One region of the Bacillus sp. D48C genome, then DNA from elsewhere that is predicted to be linked to it. Evidence: predicted binding sites of a transcription regulator. Region 1 holds the regulator's gene; the other holds the start of a gene.
The links. Region 1 encodes LexA, which represses DNA repair genes until DNA is damaged. Its sites were predicted from a motif close to CGAACATATGTTCG; they were not measured.
Positions count from the first base shown of each region.

Region 2: a site for LexA is predicted at 2,011-2,024, ahead of ACLBXA_RS24415 (YolD-like family protein). Genes of this name have one in related genera too.

Region 1 is NZ_JBKFAQ010000006.1:15,962-19,420, reverse strand. It holds gene ACLBXA_RS16185 (bifunctional metallophosphatase/5'-nucleotidase) at 1-185, shown strand, start outside; gene ACLBXA_RS16180 (DUF896 domain-containing protein) at 225-464, opposite strand; gene ACLBXA_RS16175 (YneB family resolvase-like protein) at 510-1,166, opposite strand; gene lexA (transcriptional repressor LexA) at 1,308-1,928, shown strand; gene ACLBXA_RS16165 (DUF4097 family beta strand repeat-containing protein) at 2,019-2,822, opposite strand; gene ACLBXA_RS16160 (DUF1700 domain-containing protein) at 2,823-3,365, opposite strand; gene ACLBXA_RS16155 (PadR family transcriptional regulator) at 3,358-3,459, opposite strand, start outside.
Region 2 is NZ_JBKFAQ010000013.1:63,940-67,398, forward strand. It holds gene ACLBXA_RS24395 (SDR family oxidoreductase) at 1-183, opposite strand, end outside; partial or broken gene ACLBXA_RS24400 (hypothetical protein) at 326-527, opposite strand; gene ACLBXA_RS24405 (hypothetical protein) at 569-907, opposite strand; gene gerPF (spore germination protein GerPF) at 1,115-1,330, shown strand; gene ACLBXA_RS24415 (YolD-like family protein) at 1,539-1,874, opposite strand; partial or broken gene ACLBXA_RS24420 (hypothetical protein) at 2,205-2,610, opposite strand; gene ACLBXA_RS24425 (hypothetical protein) at 2,855-3,067, opposite strand.

The DNA of each region.
Region 1 (3,459 bases):
ATGACGAATATGACGTTGTAATGAATAATTATCGTGCAAGTGGCGGGGGAAATTTCTTTATGTTTCAAAACAAACCGATAGTAAAAGATATACCCACTGATATGTCTGAACTTATCGCTAATTATATATTGGAACATAGAACGATAGAAGCAACCGTTAATAACAACTGGAAAGTTATTAAATAAGGATTTTTACAAATAAAAAAGATGGGCTTCGCCCATCTTTTAATTTAATTTTGCATTATCTTGCTTTTTTAAAGCTTTTAATTTCGTCGGTGTAACATCTGTACCTTCTTCGTTAACAACTTTAATACCTTTAAGTTCGTTTAACATATTTTGACGAAATCCTTTTAAATATTGTTCACGTAGCGATTGACGCTCACGTTGCTCTTCTTCAGTTAAACCTTCAGCTTTTGCTTTTTTCGCTAAGAAGTTAATGCGTTCAACGAGTTCGTGATTAATCATCTCGAATCCCCCTTCTAATCAAAACTGATTATTATCATACAATAGTTACTCTTCTTTATCAAGCAATTGCTTCGTATACTCTACATATCTACGATGTACAGTCGCCTTTGAAACATTATGACCAAATCCACGTAGTGTTGCTGCAATTTCTTCAAACGTGAGTTCACTTTTTCGCAAACGTACAATTTCCTCAATTGGCACTTCTTTTTTCTCTCTTCCTACACTTAAATGACGATTTTTTAAATTATTTTCTGGACGATAACCTTTTTCTACTGCACGTTGCATACCTCGTTTAATTTTCAAGTTATGAATCTTCCTTTGATATTCTTCAACAATACCAATAATATCTAATACCATCGAATCAGAATCCGACAATTGTAATTCACCATTATGTGTATGTGTATATACTTTTATGCCTTCTTTATGTAAACAATGCATTAATGCAATCTTCGCATTCCCTCTACCAAGGCGCGTTTCATCTTGTATAAGTAACACATCAATTTGTTCGTCCCGAATTGTATCTAACACCTCTAATATACCGTCACGTTCAATTGTATACCCACTAGCCTGCTCTTCAATCACCTTAGTAACATTCATTTGATAGCGCTCAGCTAAATGCAATAATTCATCTTTTTGACGTAATAATGATGTTTCTTGCGCTTCTTTCGTTGTACTCACACGTGCATAAATAATTGCATTCATTTTGAACCCCTCTTTCTCCCTATCATTTCCCTATAGTGTAACATAAATCTGCCATTTGTTCGAACTTATGTTTGTAGAATGTTTTTTCACATGTTATACTTATTAATAAGAAAAATGAAAGAAAACGAGGTGTTAGAAAACATGGAAAAGTTAACGAAACGCCAGCAAGACATTCTCGACTTTATTAAGCTAAAAGTACAAGAAAAAGGATATCCACCTTCCGTACGTGAAATTGGTCAAGCAGTCGGCCTCGCTTCTAGTTCTACAGTGCACGGACATTTATCACGATTAGAAGAAAAAGGATACATTCGACGCGATCCAACAAAACCACGTGCCATTGAAATTTTAGGCGAAGACCGAATGGATACGGAAACACAATCTGTTATTCAAGTTCCAATTGTCGGAAAAGTTACTGCTGGTTTACCAATTACAGCGGTCGAAAGCGTAGAGGAACATTTCCCACTTCCAGCTAGCATTGTTTCCGGAGCAGACCAAGTGTTCATGTTACGTATTTCTGGAGATAGTATGATTGAAGCTGGTATTTTCGATGGAGATTTAGTTGTTGTTCGCCAACAACAGTCTGCATATAATGGTGAAATTGTAGTCGCTTTAACAGAAGATAACGAAGCAACTGTTAAACGTTTCTATAAAGAAAAAGACCATTTCCGTCTACAACCAGAAAACTCTTCATTAGAACCTATCATTTTAAAACAAGTGTCAGTTATCGGGAAAGTAATTGGCGTATATCGTGATTTACATTAAAAATAACAAAAAGAAGATAATTACCTTATTTATATACGGTAATTATCTTCTTTTTGTATTTTGATAGATTTCCATGCACTCTATTTCTTATTAACGAGTTTCAATCGTGACATCTCCAGCAGCCGTTTTACCGCTAATCTTTTTACTACCATTTCCAATTGTTACGTTATTATTTTCTTCATTAAAAATTGTTACATCTCCGGCAGCACTTTGCCCAGTAATTACCGCATCTTGTGGTTTTTCCGATAAAGTAATATCTATATCTCCCGCAGTTGAACTTGCTTCTAGATTATACTTAGAATCATGATCTTGAATATTTATTTCCCCACTTGTTGTTTTTGCAGTCACTTTCCCTATTACTTTTTTAAAGTTCACCTCACCAGCTTTTGTAGATCCCTCCACATTCTTAGACGTTACTTGTTTCAGCTCTACTTCTCCAGCAAGTGTTCTAACACTTACACTATCACTTTTCACATCACTCATTTCGATTTGTCCAGCAGATGAATTTACTTTTACATCTTGATAAGAGCGTTCGGGCACAAGGAGAGTCAATTTAGACGTTTGGAACCTAAAATCGTAAAAAGAAAAATCAAATGAAGCACCTTTTTCTCTTTCCCCAATAATTTTTAATGTGTCACCATCTTCTGCAATACGAATCACTTGTTTACGTACATCTCCTGATTGCTTTACATAAAAAGAAGAGTCAGGAGATTTTTGGATAACAATATCTCCGGCATCTAACTTAACTTCTATATTTTTTAATGTTTCGTTTTTAATTACATCTTCTTTATCGCCTTTTTCAGCAGTTTGTACTGCTTTTTCATATGTTTGGGAAATTCCTATTACTCCAATAATGATACAAGCGATAGCGATTAAAAATAGTTTTTTCATCATTTACTCTCCTTTTATCATTTTGAAGTTCCATATTACGTATCGTACACACAATCTCTTAAACCACTTTGTACTATAAAAAGCGATAATACATAACAACAAACCTACTCCAACAAACGTTATACTAACGAAAAGATCCAACCATATAAAAGTACCCATAAATACTTTTCCAATAACGAAAAATGGTGTTACTACACTAGCAATACCACCAATCCAAAAAGAAAATATAAAAGCAATAATTGCGACTAACGGGCCTAACACAATAATAAAATTAAACAAACTAAGTCCAATCGCTGCCATAACAGCTCTTGTCACATTTGAAGTCGATGGATTTTTTTTCATTTCATCGAAGCGATACATCGCAAGTAATTCTTTTGCGATTACTTTCGGAGAACCAAGGCCCTGTATTATTTCTGATTCAGTTTTCCCCTCTTCTAGTCCAAACTGAAAGTGCTCTTCATAATCCAATAAAATATCTTGCCTCTCTTCCTCTGGTAACTTTCTAAGATAACTTGATAATTCTTTAAGAAACCCTTCTTTACTCATCCCATTCCACCCCTTCAATAATTTCTTGTACCCCTTTCGCAAAATCACGCCATTCTGTTACTAACAAATGAAATTGCGTCTCCCCTTGTTCTGT
Region 2 (3,459 bases), on a different contig from region 1:
ATCAATTACTTGGAAATCATGTATTTTACTGTACTGTTTTTTTAGTTCTTCAATTTTATCTTTTGAGCGTCCACAACCATATATGTTCCACCCTAATTCATGAAATCGATCAACCATCGCACGTCCTAACCCTTGTGTCACACCTGTAATAATTACAGACTTACCAATTTCTTTTCTCTTCATTTCGCTCATCCTCCTTCCCTATATATTACTCTCTTCATTTTTATTCAGCCATTTACTATAGTATCAACTCAACTCATACTTTAGTAATAGTTTTGATATTGCATACATAAACAAAAAAAGTAACCATCATGGTTACTTTTTGCTACCTATCTAAAAATTCATTGTTTATTTCATTATTGTTTTTACATTTCAACTTCTCTTTTCCACATTTCTCACACTAGTAAATATAAACTACACCTAATGTACCTTTTTTTAAAATCCTCATTATCCTGCATCTTAATAAAAATATATTTATGTTTACAATGCGATTCACCCAAATAATTTTTAAACCACTTTTTCAACACAACACATTCCACCTTTATGATAGAACCTTTATTTAGCTGCCTTATGACATACTTTTATTTAAATGTTCAATCTCATATTGCAATTTTTTAAATTGCTCAAAATGCATGGTAATAGATTGACTACTACCATAATCAACATTTTGTTTCACTAATATAACACCCGTATCATGAAAAAGCGCTTCAAGTTCTTTCCTAATAGAAACTTTCGCAATATGAGCTGTTTTAATTGCAGATAAAATTGCAATTTCATTAAACTTTAATTTTATTTCATTTGGACAAAATGCGTCTTCAACTAATATAACTTCATTACTATAAATTAGTGCAACAAGATTACTTGATTTGGCATCTGTTAAATCAACTTTTTTCATAATATCTTTCATTACATTTTGCCTCCTTTATTTTCATATATATTAATTATACAAATTTTTCAAAAAAAATACTCAACTTTATTATATTAATTTTAACACACTTTTATTGAAATCCATGCTCCAAACGTTTTACTATCCCACAATTTTTATTGTATGAACCATCTGGACTATAACTCCATATAGTAATGTTAACAACTTATTATAAAGCAGGTGAAAATTATGCCATCAGTTGTAGGAAATTTAGTTGTACAAAATAGTAATGGTTCATTTAACTTAGGTGATTTCTACAACGTTTCTCCGAAAGAAAATACGAAAGCTTATAATGGCTCCGGCGCATCAAACGTTGGTTTTGTTGTTAATACTTTTAGCGGTGTTAGCGCGACCAATACATTTGATTCTGACCTTGCAGATCAAAACCAAGTGGGTACAGCCTAATCTTATGTTTAACTTTCTGTATAGAAAATTTTAATTTGTCTATACTATAATCAGGCTGTTTGACAGCTCTTGTTGATTTTGGAGTACCCTATCTTTTTCTCCCTTTCCCTGGGGCTCAGCAGCTAGCGCGAAGCTAGCTGCTTTTTCTTGTATTATTTATTTCATAAATCAGAAATAAAAGAAGCTGCCATTTAATATTCAGCTTCTTTTACGTTATTTCAATAATATCCATAGCGTTAAATACGTAAGTTTTATAAAAGGCGTCTGTACAAATTACAAATTGTTTTACCGGATTAATATGTACAACTGTCATGTAGCTTGTTAATATGTAGCCATCTTCAAAATATGTTACCAATATTTCTTTCTCAGACAGTAATGAATTTAATAATTTATCAGAAATTCTCTCTTTTGCTTCATTTGTTAAAAGCGGTTTTTGTACTTTTAATTTCTCTCCAATAATCTTTCTCATATTTAAAAGTTGTTCGGATATTACTGTAAACGGAACCCACTCTCTTTCTTCTTTTTGTATCTTTACATCGTTCATTTTTTATCTCCTTGATCATTTATACATTTATTTAGTCATACTATCCCTTAGTTATTTTTAATACTCACTAAACTCGGATTTACTTCTAAATTATAATTAGGTTATCCCTCTAAGGAACATTAGTTCTTATTATACACGAACTTACGTTCTTTTGAGAAGAGCCATACTTATTATTTTTTAACAAAAAACACAATTTTATTTACCTCTATACTTTCTTTTTCCTTTATCAAATAAACTTCTCATTTCTTATGTAAAATGAAATACATATAACAACTAAAAAGCGACTTCACACAAAGTGAAATCGCCTTTTTCTAAAAAATATTTCAAATTTTATTTTTCTATCCTAACTAATGTTCTTTCTGGAATACATAATTCATCTATATTAAAATGATTTATTTTTAATTTCAATTCCCCTACTCATTCCTTACCTTCATCACCAACCCAACAACTAAATAATTCGAAATAGTCTCCATCTTCCAAATAGCCTTCCATAATCTTGCATAAAGTTAAAAGTTTTTCTTTCGCTTCTTTTTTCCTTTACGTTTTGCCACTCGACAAATTCAATTCCCCAACTAGTTGAAACCTCATATGTGAAATTTGTTTGGAATTGATACTCTTGTACAATTTCAAGCATACTTTCATCTGAAAAACACGGTCCAAAAACAATTACATCATTAGAATCTGGAACCGTTAACTGAATTTCTACATTACAGCCTATGTAACTAGCTAAACTCATTTTATACTCCTCCAATATTCGTATAAAAAATACTTCATAGTATATTTATTCATATATAAAATCCCTACCCAAACAAAAAAGTTTTAAATTTTTTCGTTTATTAACCATCTATAACTGAAAACATATACTATGATGAACGAACTCACAAAGCATAAGAAAAGAGAACATTTACAACACTCTCTTTTCTTACATACTCTATGAAACTTTGCAAAACTGAATCAGTGATTTTTATTATTATATTTTATTACATAGGTTGTACTATTATATGTAACTCTCTCTCTGTATCCGATTTTTTCGGATGACGAAAATAATTAAGTTCGTACTTTAACACTTTATACTTAACCATCCCTATTTTAATCCCTTTCGTTTCTTTTAATATTGCTAATAAATCACTTATATTTTCATCATATGACTCAAAAATTTTCGCGCCGCCCTCTCCCTGAAAGATTACTTTCATATATTCTCTCCACCTTAATTTATTGATATGGTAAATGACGCGTTTAAAGCGATTCATTCTTTATCCTAAAATTTTCATACTAAAAAGAACATCCTTTCCAATCGAATGCTCAGCTTTTTACTAATTATCCACGTTAAATATTTATTCAAAAACATTATATGTATTATTTTGTAAATTATGTTCGATACCCATTATTAAAGAGTAAATATATGTAACAAACTTGCATAATGAAAACCGTATCATATCTACTTCCATTGAAATAATTATAATTCCTTTAATTTAAACCCATAATTTCCCATTGTAATTCTTAATATTTAAATGTAATATTGTATTGTCTTACTATCTATTTATAACTCACACACTAATTAGAAAAGGGAACTCTATATGAGTTC